DNA from 3 places in the Methylomonas defluvii genome. Region 1 is predicted to be linked to each of the others. Evidence: riboswitches for the same ligand, from Rfam matches in the RefSeq annotation. Region 1 holds a riboswitch; each other region holds the start of a gene.
What was found. Region 1 has a riboswitch for cobalamin ahead of QLH52_RS21960 (CbtB domain-containing protein). Riboswitches for the same ligand answer to the same signal wherever they lie in the genome.
Positions count from the first base shown of each region.

Region 1 (5,116 bases):
AGCAATTTAAAAATCGCCGGATCGAAACCGAAATAACTGCCGGCAGCGAAGGCAACCTGAGGGTATTGCCATTGCAAGCGCTCGACTTGTTGGCCGATGCGCTCGATCAGCAGACCGGTGAACAGGTAGTAAGGCAAAATCGCAATCTGCGTCATGCCCAGCCGCACTTGGCGTTGCACGGCGGTTTCCAGACGGGGATGGGTAATGCCGGTAAAGGCGATGTCGATCAATTCATGCTCGGTGACTTCGAACAGCCAACGCGCCAGTTTGGCCAGTTCGCCGTTGGCGACTTTGTCGGAGGAACCACGGCCTAATATGATCACGCCGGTGGTTTTTGGGTCCGGCATGGCCAGGGATTTGAGTGCGCCTTTCAGTTGTTTTTGCAGAATGGCCAGCAAGGTTTCGTTGCTGCCCAGATGCGGTGCGTAGATGAATTCGACGCCTGGGAATTTCGCGCGGGCTGCTTCGATATGCTCGGGAATCTCCATCTTCACATGGCCAGCGGCGCTGATGATCAATGGCACCACAATCACCCGCTCGGAGTCCTGCGCGGCGCGGCTCAAACCCTCCGGCAACAGTACATCGGCCAGTTCGATATAGCACAACTCTATGCGCCAGTCGGGGTGTTGGGCTTGCCATTGTTGCTGAAATTGCTGAATTTCATCGTTACCGGCCTGATTACGTGAACCGTGGCCAACCAGAAGGACGGTGGTTGTCATGCTTATTCCTGAGAAGTTGGCCGCTCGGCACGGCGGAAGCGATGGGTAAAACCGGCATCGTAGAGTTTGGATTTTTTTAACGTAGGCCACTGCCGCGCGCCCAGAGTGGGGCTGACCACAATCATGGCCTGGCTGTTGATTTTGGCGGCCCGGCAGCGTTCGCGGATATCGGCCAGTGTGCCGCGAATGATTTGCTGCTCGTCCGGCCAACTGGCTTTGTGCACCACCAATACCGGGGCATCATCCGCCCAACCAGCGGCTTTCAATTCGCGCTCGATGGTGGGCAGCAAGGTAATCGATAAAAACAGGCACAGCGTGGTGTGATGGCTGGCCAGTTCCTGCAAGGATTCGCCGTCCGGCATCGGCGTGCGGCCTTCGACCCGGGTCAGAATCACGGTTTGCGTCACTTCGGGCAAGGTCAGGCTTTCCACAGCGCAGGCCATCGCGGCAAATGCGGAGGACACGCCTGGCACCACTTCGACGGCAATCTGGGCTGCATCCAGCCGTTGCACCATTTCGATCAAGGCGCCGTACAAACCCGGATCGCCGGTTTGCAGGCGAATCACGGTTTTGCCCGGCCCGGCTTGTTCGATCAGCCAGTCGGTAATCTGCTCCAGGGTCATGTCTTTGGAGTCTTTGATCACGCAAGTGCTGGGCGCCCATTGGGTCGCGGCGGCCTGTACCAACGAGCCGGCGAATAAAATGGCATCTGCCTTGGCGATCAAGTCTCGGCCTTTGACGGTGATCAAATCCGGGTCGCCGGGGCCGGCGCCGACGAACCAGACTTTCGCCGGATCAGGCTGCGTGTTCATAGAAAAAACCCAGCCGCAACCTGCGGATTGAACGGAAAATAAAAAGGTGCAGATAAGATGCCTGCAACGAACCGACCCGGAAAAAGTTTTCGCTATGGCTACGCTGGCGTTGCGGGTTGGACATCGTGAATGGCTGCATAGTCGTTGTCAGTTGCGAATGATGAAAGCTGTGACCGCGAATTTCGCCTTGTTCCAGCTGCAAGCTGTGCATGCCCAGATTCACCAGCCGTTTCTGCATCTGCGCGCTGCCGGGTAACAGGCCGGCCATATTGGCGCAATGGCCATCATGGTCGGTCAATCGCTCCAGCAAATATAAAAAACCGCCGCATTCGGCGTAAATCGGCTTGCCGGCTTGATGATGCGCCTGCAAGACTTGTTTCATGGCAACATTGTCCGCCAATGTTTGCAGGTGCAGTTCCGGGTAGCCGCCGGGCAAATAGATGCTGTCGGCCTCCGGCAATGCGCTATCGGTCAGCGGCGAGAAAAACGCCAGCTCGGCACCCATCGCAAGCAAACAATCCAGATTGGCCTGATAAATAAAGGAAAACGCGGCATCGCGAGCCACGGCGATACGTTTACCGGCCAGTAAACGTGGCGGCGGTGAGGCCGTGATCGGCGCGAAGGCAACAGGTTCCGGCAATCGGCACAGCGCCAGGCTATTGAGCAAATCGGCAGCGCGCGCCAGGCGCAGATCGAGGTCGCCGATTTCGTCGGCCTGCAACAAGCCCAAGTGCCGGGACGGCAAGCCTACGCCATCGTCTTTCGCCATTGCCGCCAGCAAAGGCAGGTTTTCCGGCAAGGCCTCTAACAGCAATTTGGCATGGCCAGGGCTGCCCACTTTGTTGGCAATGACACCGGCAAACGGCAAATCAGCCCGGTAGTGGGCCAAACCATAAGCCACGGCGGCAAAGGTTTGCGCCATGCCGCCGGCATCGATGACCGCCGCCACCGGCACGTCGAGTGTTTGCGCCAAATCGGCGCTGCTGCTGTCACCGTCGAACAAGCCCATCACGCCTTCGATCAGAATGACGTCGGCATCGGCTGCCGCTTGATACAGCAGCTCGCAGCAATGCGCTTCGCCCATCATCCATAAATCCAGCTGATAAACGGGGTGTCCGCAAGCAAAGCTCAGGATTTGCGGATCGATAAAATCCGGCCCGGTCTTGAACACTCGCACCTTGCGGTTTTGTTGGCGATGGTAGTAGGTCAGGGCTGCGGTGATGGTGGTTTTGCCTTGGCCGGAGGCGGGGGCGCTAATCAACATTGCCGGGCAATGGTGCGTTGCCATGGTCTGCATCATGAAAATGTCACTTTGCGTAACGCCATGCCCGATAAAGCACCCAACGCCAGCCAGAAAACGGCGTTGTTGATGGCCGTACCAATGACGAATTGCTGTTGTAATGCTTCGGGAGCCAAGGCGTGGGCAACTTCCGGATGGGGCGCTCCGATGATATGCGGTAATACCAGCAAACCGACGCCACCGATTTGCAGCCAGCGCTGTCTGCTCAAAAACAGGCCAAACAAACCTCCTGCCGTCACCGCTGCGGTAAACAGCCACCAGGCCTGACGGCTATGCAACTCGGCGCTGTCGGTACCGGGCAGTTCTGGCGGCAGTCCCAATGACGGCGCGACAAAAAACACCCAGTAACCGGCCAAACCCCAGCCCAGCCCATACAGATAGCCGCGTTGATCGCGCCAGTACATGGCGGCACTGATCAACAAGGCAAAGCCGAAGCCGGTCAGGCTGTTGAACAGCCAGGTAAAGCCGTTACGCTGCCAGCCATAGCTCGGCTGCCAGTCATGCGCCTGTTCGGCCGATGGCGTTTCGAACTGTTCGGCGGCCAAAATCAACGGCAGGGTTTGATAATGTTGCAATACGCTGAGCAACAAGCCGCCCAATACGCCGGCCAGCAGCGAGACTGCGACCAGTTTGCGAAAATCCGCCATGTCAATGGCAAGGAAAGGCTGCGCTATGACGGCCGTCGTGGACGGCGTTGTGCAGTGTGTTATTGGCGTCCTGCAAGAAACCCAGACCCAAAACGACGCTCAGGCCCAATACAATGGCACTCAGGCCGGGCAGGAGTTTGGAGGAAACGATGGCAGTTGAGGCAGTGAGCGTTTTCATGGTTGGCTGTTCCGAATGAGGTGGACGGAAAAACAGCGGGAACGGCAAACCAAAAAAACCGATTTGACAGCTCGCCCTCCGCGACTGTTGCTAAAGTTTCAGGCCTGTCTCCGGGCTCGTGACGAATCACCTACCGTTGCGGGGGCAGCGTCGGCCTTGAACCGACTTCCAGTTTCACCCGCCAAAGCGGGAACCTAGACCTAGAGTAATTATACTCGATTAAGTTTGACCGAGCTAATTTGGATCAATCCACCGAAGCCCCCGAGAGAACAATTGGCACTCTAGAATTCGTGCATTTGTCAGCCCCAATTCAAATGCAATTTTACGTTTTACCAGAGCCATTCCGTTTCTCGGCCACGTAGGAGAAGAATTTTCGTCTCCCTACGCCGGTAATCTCACAAACCTCGGCGGCAGTTTTGTCCGAGTTTTCATAGAGGATTCTGGCATTCTCCAATTTTTCTGGGTCAGTTTTAGGTCTTCCACCCGTTTTGCCCCGCGCTTTAGCGGATGAACGTCCCGCTGCCGCCCGCTCTGCGCGAAGTTCCCGCTCCATTTGGTGAATAGCGCCCATCATCGACAAGAAACAACGGCCAGTCGCCGTGGTGGTATCGATATTTTCGCGCAATGACACTAAATTAATTTGCCGCTGTTCCAGCACCTTTGCCGTTGTCAGTAAATCCATCAAAGAGCGCGTCATGCGGCTTAATTCGCTGACAACCAAGGTATCGCCAGGGCGAGCATATTCTAAAAGCTGATCCCAGCCAGGTCGATCCATGTGCGAGCCGGTCATCTTGTCGGAAAATATTTTGCCGCACCCCGCTTTTTGCAGCGCATCAATTTGAGAATCCAGATTTTGGCCGATACTGCTGACTCGGGCATAGCCGATTCGATGAAGTGGCGTGGTGGTAGAGGTAGTATTGGTTTGCATAGTGCAAAAAGTTAACACATAGCACAGTTAAATGCATTATGATTTTGGCAAAGGTTTCTGCACTCAAAATTAAAGGAATTGAAATTGGAAAGGATCGGTGAACGTAGGGTGCAAAAAGTGTACTTTCTGCACTCGCCGAAAAGCGGCGCCGAATGAACGTCAATTCGCGCCGCCTGTCTATCCTGACGAAAAGTGAAATCGATGATCTATACGGGTTGCCTCGTTTCAGCGATCACGACCGCAGTCTCTTCTTCGATTTAAGCGTGATTGAACAGAAAGCTGTCGACGCCGTTTATGCCCGCTCATCGGCAGTCCACTTAATCCTTCAAATCGGGTATTTCAAGGCCAAGCAACAGTTTTTTGTTTACGGGCGGGAGGCCGTGCTCGACGACCTACACTATATTCTCCAGCGGTATTTCCCCGACCAGGCATTAGATAAGATCAAAACCCTTTCCAAGCCGACCCGGCTCGAACAGCAACAGATCATCCTCCAGTTATTCGACTATCGCCTATGCGACGGCGAGGCCAAGGC
Region 1 is NZ_JAXARY010000029.1:11,520-16,635, forward strand. It holds gene QLH52_RS21940 (sirohydrochlorin chelatase) at 1-719, opposite strand, end outside; gene cobM (precorrin-4 C(11)-methyltransferase) at 722-1,531, opposite strand; gene QLH52_RS21950 (cobyrinic acid a,c-diamide synthase CobB) at 1,515-2,819, opposite strand; gene QLH52_RS21955 (CbtA family protein) at 2,828-3,478, opposite strand; gene QLH52_RS21960 (CbtB domain-containing protein) at 3,480-3,656, opposite strand; cobalamin riboswitch at 3,741-3,869, opposite strand; gene QLH52_RS21965 (recombinase family protein) at 3,979-4,584, opposite strand; gene QLH52_RS21970 (Tn3 family transposase) at 4,737-5,116, shown strand, end outside.

Region 2 (5,116 bases), on a different contig from region 1:
CGGGCGACGCGGAAGTAGTTGTCCAGCGCATCGCCATGAAAGTCCCGCACCCGCTCGGGCAGATTACCCAGCGTGAAGCTCATGTCCAGCACCTGATCGTAGAAAGCGAAGTCGCCTACCGGTACCCAATCCAGTCCGGATTGCGCCTGCCAATGACGCCGGCGTAACTGCTTACCGAACGTCTCGAGTTCGTTACGCGAGGACTCGCCGTTCCAGTACGACTCTAAAGCAAATTTCAGCTCGCGCTTCGCGCCGATACGGGGGAAGCCTAAATTGTGAATTTTTGTCATGAATAACTACCGTCTGTTGAATGTTTGACACATAAAACATTGTAAACAGACAAACGAATGACGATAATCGATAATTCCTCATCAACTCATGAGAGATATTCATCAATATGGAATTGATCCACCTGCGCATCCTGCTGGCGTTAAAACGCCACGGCACCCTCAGCGCCGCCGCCGAAACCCTGCATCTGACCCAATCGGCGCTGTCGCATCAAATCAAAAACCTGGAACAACGCCTGGGCGTCACGCTGTGGTACAAGCAGGGCCGCTCGCTGGTATTGAGCCAGGCCGGGCGTTATTTGTCCGAGGTGGCCGAATCGGTGATCGCCACCGTCGATTCGGCGGAAAGCCATTTGGCGCAGTTGGCCAAAGGCAAGACCGGCAAATTGACGATAGGCATCGAATGCCATGCCTGCTATGAGTGGTTTCGCAACATTCTGCAACCCTATCTGCGCGCGTGGCCGGATTTGACCGTCGAAGTCACATCTCGCTACCGCTTCGAATCGTTCGAAGCCATCCGCCAATACAAGCTGGACGCCGTGCTGACCTCCGACCCGGTGGATAACGGCCTGCTCAGCTACCAGCCGCTGTTCGATTTCCAACTGGTGTTGATCGTGCCCGATAGCCATCCGCTGGCCGGCCGAGCGGAAATAACGCCGGCCGATCTGCGCGGCGAGACCGTGTTGACCTACCCGGTGGCCCGCGAGCGGCTGGACATGTTCCGCAAGGTGCTGCAACCGGCTGGCATCGAGCCCGCCGCCCATATTCAAGTCGAGGAAACCGACATCATGCTGCAACTGGCCGCCGCCGGCCGTGGCGTTTGCCTGCTGCCGGAATGGCTACTGGCCGACAAATCCGCCAAACTCGGTCTGACCGGCTTGCGTTTCGCCGGTCTACCCATAGCGAAGACCATGTATCTGGCTTGCCGACACGAGGATGCCGAGCTGGAGTATTTACGCTGGCTGGTGGAACATGCCGCTAAGGCGGTGGGTTGAGGCGAAGCGCATCGTTTAATCGATGCGCTTCGGAATTTGATGGGTCTGATTTATTTCTTTTCCATTTCGGCGATGGCGTTTTCCAAGTCGGTCACGCCTTCGCTAATGCTCCCGGCTTTGGCCGCTTTCAATGCAGCTTTAAGTTGTTTACCGGCACGCGGCAAGTGAATCGAGTAGCTCTTACTCGCTTCTTCTTGAACCTTGTAAGCATCGACAGCGGCAGTGACTTTTTCCAAAAATACCGCCGAATCATTGGCCTTACTCGCTTCAATTGCGTTTTGGGACAACGCGATCAAATTGGAAAAGTCCTCGTTCATCGCGGATCCCGCAGCGAAAACACTGAGTGAGAGAAAGAATAGAATAATTGCAGTTAGAAAATTTTTCGGTTTCATATCTTTTAATTTGACTCGGTAAGAAATTTCCCAGGCTACAAAAGAGCTTGATGCTTCGGTAAGTAGCGCTGAGGTTGCGGTAGGTACATTGTTTGCTGCATCGCTCCTCGTACCGTTGACAAATTAACAGGAGTACCTGAATTAAACCTGAAAACAATAAGGTTTTTTTGTTTGATTACACGTTTTAGCGACTTACTGGCGAATTTGTTTGCGGCAGTGGTTGTTCCAATGTTTTGGCGGCGTGTGCCTGGAAGTCGAGCTTTGCTTGAACGATCTATGAGAGCACAGTATGTAGTTAAATTAAATCAATAAAATCACTACATATAGTGATTCTGGCTTGACACAGTCACTATGCCTGCCTAAACTACCGACCCAAGACGGTTCCCCCCGAAGGGGATTAAAAGGGAATCCGGTCGGCGATTTTGCGTTTTTCGCATGATCGCCGGAAAGCCGGAGCTGCCCCCGCAACTGTAATCGGCGAGTTTAGGTTCACCCCGTGCCACTGGACGCGAGTCCGGGAAGGCCGAACCTAAGCGGCGACCCGAAAGCCAGGAGACCTGCCCTCGAAACTTTAATCAATCGGGAGCGGGGTGTCTCCGAGGACGATGGCATGCGATGCCGATTGGACGATCACTCAATCATGCGCCTGCCGTTGCTGCTTCATGTCCCCGCTCCCTTCGTGGAGAAACACATGGATACCGCCCCTCAACCCGCCAGCTTTTATCCCGACCCTGTCGAGCCCGTTAAACACGCCTCTTCGTATCCGACGGATAGCGGCTTGGAAGTCATTCGCCGCAATCGTGCCGTGGTCGCCTTTCAGCCGGAAAAAATCGCCATCGCCATCACCAAGGCCTTTCTGGCGGTTGAAGGCCAACACAGTGTGAATTCATCCGGAATCCGCGATCAGGTTGCGCAACTTACCGCCAGTGTGGTCGAGGCATTGACGCGACGTTTGCCGGGCGGCGGCACTGTACATATCGAAGATATTCAGGACCAAGTGGAACTGGCATTGATGCGTTCCGGGGCCCACGACGTGGCCCGCGCTTATGTACTCTATCGGGAAAAGCACGCCGAGCAGCGCGCGGCCCAGCAAGCAATCGACCATGCCACACCCGTTTTGCAGGTGGACGATCACGGCCAGCGCCGGTTGCTGGATAGCGCCGCGTTCATCGCGCTGTGCCGCGAGGTCTGTGCGGATTTGGTTGACGTCGACGCCGAGCGGGTCTGGAGCGAAACTCTGACCAATCTGTACGATGGGATGCCGTTGGAGGCGGTGCGTCAGGCCTTGGTGTTAGCGGCGCGCACCTTGATCGAAGCCGAACCGAACTACACCAAAGTCGCCGCGCGTTTGCTGTTGAGCAATCTGCGCCTGGAAGCGACCGGCTTGGCCTTGACGCAAGCCAACATGGGCGAACGTTACGCCGGCTGCTTTGCCGACTTCATCGCCGCCGGCGTCGCCGCCGAGTTACTCGACCCGCGTCTGGCCGAGTTCGATCTGGAAAGATTGGGTGGAGCACTGCTAGCTGAGCGCGATCTGCAATTCGATTATCTGGGCCTACAAACCCTGTACGACCGTTACTTTCTACATATCGAAGGCCGCCGCATCGAATTGCCGCAGTGCTTTTTCATGCGGGTGGCGATGGGACTGGCGTTGAATGAGGTCGACCGCGAAGCGCGCGCTATCGAATTTTACCGACTGCTATCGAGCTTCGACTTTATGTGTTCAACGCCGACCTTGTTCAACAGCGGCACCCGCCATTCCCAGCTGTCGTCGTGCTACCTGACCACGGTATCCGACGATCTCGACGGCATTTACCAAAGCATCAAGGAAAACGCGCTGTTGCAAAAATACGCCGGCGGCCTGGGCAACGACTGGACCCCGGTGCGGGCGCTAGGCAGCCGGATCAAAGGCACCAATGGCCACAGCCAGGGGGTAATTCCGTTTTTAAAGGTGGTCAACGACACCGCCGTCGCGGTCAACCAGGGCGGCAAGCGCAAGGGAGCGGTCTGTGCCTACCTGGAAAACTGGCATCTGGATTTTGAAGAATTTCTGGAACTGCGCAAAAACACCGGCGACGAGCGTCGCCGCACGCATGACATGAACACCGCCGCCTGGGTATCGGACCTTTTTATGCAGCGGGTGCAAGGTAACGGCGACTGGACCTTGTTTTCGCCGGTCGACGTGCCGGACTTGCACGATCTTTACGGCGCTGCCTTCGCCGAGGCTTATCAAGCTTACGAAGCCAAGGCCGTGCGCGGGGAGATCAAGTTATGCAAGCGCATCGGCGCGGTGCAGCTTTGGCGCAAGATGCTGACCATGCTGTTCGAAACCGGCCATCCGTGGATTACCTTCAAGGACGCCTGCAATCTGCGTTCGCCGCAGCAGCATGCCGGGGTGATTCACAGCTCCAATCTGTGCACCGAAATCACGCTGAACACCTCTAACGATGAAACCGCGGTCTGCAATTTGGGCTCGGTGAATCTGGCCGCGCATCTGGCCGAACACAACGGGGTTTGGCAATTGGACGCCGATAAATTGCAACGCACCATCGCTACCGCGATGCGTATGTTGGATAACGTCATTGACATCAATTTCTACGCCACGGTTAAAGCGCGCAACGCCAACCTGCGCCACCGCCCGGTCGGACTGGGCATGATGGGTTTCGCCGATTGCCTGCACCAATTGGGTATCGCTTATGCCAGCCGAGAAGCCTTGGAGTTTGCCGACTATTCGGCCGAATTGCTGTCTTACCACGCTTATCAAGCCTCGGCCGATCTGGCCGAGCAACGCGGCCGTTACGGCAGTTTTGCCGGCAGTTTGTGGCAGCAAGGCTTGTTGCCGCCGGATACCCTGGAACGCTTGGCGGAAACGCGCGGCGATCTGGGTGTGCCGACCGGCGGGCAGTTGGATTGGCAAGCGTTGCGCGAGCGCATTGCCCAAGTCGGCATGCGCAACTCCAATTGCGTGGCGATTGCGCCAACCGCGACCATTTCCAACATTGTCGGTGTGTCGGCGTCCATCGAGCCGGTCTATCAAAATTTATACGTCAAATCCAATCTGTCAGGCGAGTTCACCGTGGTCAACGCCGCACTGGTCCGAGAGTTGAAAGCGCTGGATTTATGGGATGCGGTGATGGTCGCCGATCTGAAATACTTCGACGGCTCGCTGGCCGCCATCGAGCGGGTGCCCGCCGGGATTAAAGCCCGCTATGCCACCGCCTTCGAAATCGAGCCGGAATGGTTGGTCGAAGCCGCCGCCCGCCGGCAGAAATGGATAGACCAGTCGCAATCGCTGAATCTGTATGTAGCCGCACCGACCGGCGGCAAACTGGACCAGTTGTACCGGTTGGCCTGGCAACGGGGCTTGAAGACCACCTATTACCTGCGCACCTTGGGTGCCACCTCGATGGAAAAAACCGGTGCCGACGAGACCGCACCCAAG
Region 2 is NZ_JAXARY010000001.1:255,842-260,957, forward strand. It holds gene metE (5-methyltetrahydropteroyltriglutamate--homocysteine S-methyltransferase) at 1-290, opposite strand, end outside; gene QLH52_RS01205 (LysR family transcriptional regulator) at 398-1,282, shown strand; gene QLH52_RS01210 (hypothetical protein) at 1,333-1,674, opposite strand; cobalamin riboswitch at 2,036-2,253, shown strand; gene QLH52_RS01215 (ribonucleoside-diphosphate reductase subunit alpha) at 2,366-5,116, shown strand, end outside.
Region 2: linked by a shared signal. The riboswitch ahead of QLH52_RS01215 (ribonucleoside-diphosphate reductase subunit alpha) and the one ahead of QLH52_RS21960 (CbtB domain-containing protein) in region 1 are both predicted to bind cobalamin.

Region 3 (5,116 bases), on a different contig from region 1:
CGATTACGTGAATGCGGTGCTGCGAATTTCGACCGAGCTGGAACCTTTGGTTTTGCTCAGACAATTACAGCAAATCGAAAACCAGCATGGCCGGCTGCGCAACGTGCGTTGGGGAGCCAGAACCCTGGATTTGGATGTATTGCTTTACGCACAACAGCGCATTAACGAACCGGACCTGATTGTGCCGCATCCGGAGCTGCCCAAGCGGGCATTTGTGTTGTATCCCTTGGCCGATGTGGCAAGCAGCGATTTGCAGATTCCGGACCTGGATTCATTGTCGCAACTCTTGGCGGCTTGTCCGCCCGACGGCTTGCGAAAAATAACAGTATGAACTTATATGCCGATGCCTTAAAGGCGCTGACGATCAGTGATCTGGCGGCAATGAAACGAGCCGGCGAGAAAATCAGTTGCCTGACTGCTTACGATGCCAGCTTCAGCGCGCTGTTGGACAGAGCGGGTATCGACGTACTGCTGATCGGCGATTCGTTAGGCATGGTGATTCAAGGACACGGCAGCACCTTGCCGGTCACACTGAGCGATATGGTGTATCACAGCCGTAGCGTGGCAATGGCCAGGAAGCGAGCTTTTGTGGTTACCGACTTGCCGTTTGCCAGTTACGCTACACCGGAGCAGGCATTGCTGAATGCGGCAAGCTTGATGCAGTTGGGTGGCGCGCAAATGGTCAAGCTGGAAGGCGCCAAGCTCGACGTCATTCGCTTTCTGGTGGATCAAGGCATTCCGGTCTGCGGCCATCTAGGTCTGTTACCGCAATCCGTAAATCGCTTAGGCGGTTATAAAGTGCAGGGTCGTGAAGAACAGCAAGCCAAACAAATTTTGGCGGATGCGGAAAAAATCGAGCAAGCGGGAGCAAGCCTTTTAGTACTGGAATGCGTACCTGCGCAACTAGCCGCCGAAATAAGTCAGCGGCTGAGTATTCCGACTATCGGCATCGGCGCTGGTGTTGATTGCGATGGCCAGGTGTTGGTGCTGTACGATATGTTGAATATCAGCACCGGCAAGCGGCCGCGCTTTTCTAAAGACTTTATGGCCGACGCCTCCAGCATAGAAGAGGCGGTGCGCCACTATCATCAAGCGGTTAAATCCGCGCAATTTCCAGCGTCCGAACACAGTTATTAAGCTTATGCAGATAGTCACCAGCGTCGCCGCCTTGAGAGAAGTCATCCGCCAATGGCGGCAAGCCGGCCATAGCGTCGGTTTCGTGCCGACCATGGGCAATCTGCATGCCGGGCATATCAAACTGGTTAGCACGGCCAAGCAACAGACCGATAAAATGGTGGTCAGTATTTTCGTCAATCCCACCCAATTTGGGCCAAACGAAGATTTTGCCAGTTACCCGCGCACCGAGCAGCAGGATCAGGAAAAGCTGATAGCAAACGGCGCCGATTTACTGTTCTTGCCGGCGGTGACGGAAATGTATCCGCAAGCCACGCAAACCGGCATTTCAGTCAGCGGCTTGTCGGCCCTGCATTGCGGGGCCAGCCGGCCCGGACATTTTGACGGCGTAGCCTTGGTTGTTTGCAAGCTGTTGAACATGGTCCAGCCCGACCTGTTGTTGTTGGGCGAGAAGGATTTTCAACAACTGACGCTGATTCGGCAAATGGTCGCCGATTTGAATATACCCGTTGCAGTCCAGGGCGTGGCAACGGTTAGGGAGGACGATGGCTTGGCGATGAGTTCCCGCAACGGCTATCTGACCGACCAACAAAGACAGCACGCGCCCAAGCTCTATCAAGCCTTGATCGCTGCACGCGACGAGATTTTAGCGGGACATGTCGATTATCCAGCCGTGGCAGAACGGCAGCGCCAAAATCTGCAGCAAGCCGGTTTTGCCGTCGACTATTTCAGCATTTGCCGTAGCAAGGATTTATTGCCGGCCAGCACCTGCGACGCTAATCTGCTGATTTTGGCTGCTGCCAAGCTGGGCACTACACGCCTGATCGATAACCTGTATTTTTCTACAATAAACAACTGACTGCATTGGTTTTTACCTTTAAAAGCTAATGCTTAAATTTGATAGCAGAGTCAATTTCAGGCATAATCGCCGGCCCTAGTATTCGACCTTGTTTACCATGAACATAAACATGCTTAAAGCTAAGTTACACCGTGCGCGGGTAACGCATTCCGAGCTGGATTACGAAGGATCGTGTGCTATAGACGGTAAAATTTTGGATTTTTCCGGCATCAGGGAGTACGAGCAAATCCATATTTACAATATTAACAATGGTCAACGCTTTACCACCTATGCGATTCGCGCCGAAGAAGATTCCGGCGTATTTTCGATTAACGGTGCAGCTGCAAGGTTGGCGTGCCCTGGCGATTTGATTATCGTTTGTGCGTTCGCCAGCTTAGATGAGAAGGAACTGACGAACTACAAGCCGACTTTGGTGTATTTCGACGGCAACAATCGTATTAGCCATTCCAGTCATTCCATTCCTGTTCAGGCCGCCTGATTTAAACATCCGCCGGCGAACGCAATCGCCGGTGGATGTTTGCATTTTTTAAGCTTCAGATACATCTATCTCACTGACCTTCTCGGTCAGGGTGATGCTTTGTTCGATTGCCACCAATACTTTTTGCATGCCGATGCGTTTGTTGGCGTTGATTAAGATTGGCGATTTGATCGAGCCTTTAATGGTCGGCTTACCATTATCCTGCTCGTTGTCTTTGTGTAGCAGAATTAATATCACCAGTTCGTCGCCCGGCTCTAGTTGCAGCAGCGCTTCTTCGGGGTCGGTTACCGTAAAGTTATAATTGATGTTGAAGTGCGACGGATGAGCCGCGGAAAAAGTCAGCTCCGCGTTATCGACCGATTGCAGCCAATAGACAATCTCGCTGCCTTCCTGATGAAATAATTTAAAGCGGGTCTGATCTTCAAAACCGGGTAGGCCGCGCGGAAAATTGATGATAGTGTCCGGATTGATGTCTTGGTTGCCTAACAATTTCGATTGAATTTCCATGATCCCGCCCGTATTCGTTGAAGTCTAAGTTAACAGCATTAATCAATGCACCAATGTATAGCACGGAAAGGGGTATTTGCAATGCCGATTGTGGGCGACCCGCTCGGACACTCTTGCTTTATCATGCCCGACTCCCTAAAATTGCGCGCTTCTTTCAGGTGTTTGCGCCGCTTTCTCGGCCAAGCTTAAACAGGAAGTCGGTGCGGCGGTTTTAACCGCCCATGCCGGCGCTGCCCCCGCAACGGTAGATAAGTAAAGAGCTGCGTTTTTGCCACTGTGCGCTTTGCATGGGAAGGTCGCAGATCAGGCCTCAAGCCACTTATAAGCCCGGAGACTGGCCCGGAAGATCATTCGAGACAGCGGAGGGCTGTTGACGGAATGGTCTGAGTCCATGCCTAGCCTGCCTCCGTCTTTTTCGTTTTCCGTTTTTCCTCTGTCCTTTTTCACCCGGATGCGCGGCGGGCGCAGAGGATAATATGCAAACAATTCTATACAGATCTTTATTGCTGGCGAGTACGCCTTTTACAGTGTGGGCGGCGACTAGCGATGAGGCTATCAACCTTGCCGAAACAGTCGTGACGGCTACCCGAACCGAGACTCGGCAGAACGAATTAGCCACGGCGATGACGGTTTATAATCGTCAGGACATCGAGAAACTTCAGGTCAGAACCCTACCCGAATTACTAAAAGGCACGCCGGGTGTGGACATGGTGCAAAGCGGTGGTTACGGCAAGGACACCAATCTCTATCTGCGCGGCACTAACTCCGATCATGTACTAGTTTTAATCGACGGCATCAAGGCCGGCTCGGTGACCACCGGCACCAGCGCATTTCAGTTTATTCCTATAGATCAAATCGAACGTGTGGAAATCACTCGAGGCCCGCAGTCCAGCCTCTATGGCTCGGAAGCGATCGGCGGGGTGATTCAGATATTTACTCGCAAGGGCGGCACCAGTGAACGGCCGAACATTGCGCTGGAAGCCGGCGGCGGCTCATACGACACCTATAACGGCTCGGCGGCCGTCAACGGTAAATGGGGCAAGGCTTGGTATAGCTTGAGCGCCGCTCAACTCGGTAGCCAGGGCATCAATGCGCTGAGCGGTGTCAGCGTCGCGAGCGGCTATAATCCGGACCGCGACGGCTATAACAACACCAGTCTGAATGCCAAAGCCGGTTACCGCTTCGACAACGGCGCGGAACTGGAAGCATTTTTCCTGCGAGCCGAAGGCGAAACCGAGATCGACAACTCCATCAGTAGCACCACTGAGTTTGTCAATCAGACACTAGGAGCCACAGCCAGCGCAAATTTCAGCGATAGATGGAAATCCACTTTGCGGGTGGGACAAAGCATGGACGATGCCGATCAGTTTCGGCATAACGGTCGGTTTACCAGCCGTTTCAACACCACGCGCTGGAACGCCAGTTGGCTGAACGAACTGGCCTTGCATAAGGATCACCAATTGACAGTGGGCGCCGATTACCGCTTCGACGAAGTCGACAGCACCACACGCTATGTCGAAACCTCGCGTTACGATGTCGGAGTGTTCGCTGATTTGCACAGCCGGATTTTCGACAAGCATTTTTTGAACGCTTCCTTGCGGTGGGACGAAAACCAGGCTTTCGGCGATAGTGTCACCGGCAATTTCGGCTGGCGGTTTAATTGGGATTACGGTCTCAGCGCTTTTGCCAGTTTCGGCAATGCGTTTAAGGCGCCGACCTTTAACCAGTTATACTTCCCAGGCTTCGGCAACCCCGGCTTGCGTCCGGAAAAGTCCACCAGCTTCGAAGCCGGTTTTGCCGGCCATCACGATTGGGCCAACTGGGAACTGCGCGCTTATCACACCAATATCGAGGATTTGATTGTATTTAGCGGCACGCCGTCCACCGCCAGAAATATCGGCAAGGCGCAGATAGACGGCATAGAAGCCGAAGTGTCCGCGCCAATTTTCGGCTGGAACAACAAACTAAGCATGAACCTGATGACACCGAAGGACAGGCAGACTAATTTGCGCCTGCCGCGTCGAGTGACGGAAAGCTTGTCCTATGATGTCTCGCGCTCGTTCGGTGACATTGATATTGGTGCCTCCGTGCTGGCTCAGAGCGAACGATTCGACGACGCCGCGAACCGGGTCCGTCTG
Region 3 is NZ_JAXARY010000009.1:107,924-113,039, reverse strand. It holds gene folK (2-amino-4-hydroxy-6-hydroxymethyldihydropteridine diphosphokinase) at 1-331, shown strand, start outside; gene panB (3-methyl-2-oxobutanoate hydroxymethyltransferase) at 328-1,137, shown strand; gene panC (pantoate--beta-alanine ligase) at 1,142-1,993, shown strand; gene panD (aspartate 1-decarboxylase) at 2,091-2,471, shown strand; gene fliW (flagellar assembly protein FliW) at 2,520-2,978, opposite strand; cobalamin riboswitch at 3,118-3,335, shown strand; gene QLH52_RS11400 (TonB-dependent receptor domain-containing protein) at 3,455-5,116, shown strand, end outside.
Region 3: linked by a shared signal. The riboswitch ahead of QLH52_RS11400 (TonB-dependent receptor domain-containing protein) and the one ahead of QLH52_RS21960 (CbtB domain-containing protein) in region 1 are both predicted to bind cobalamin.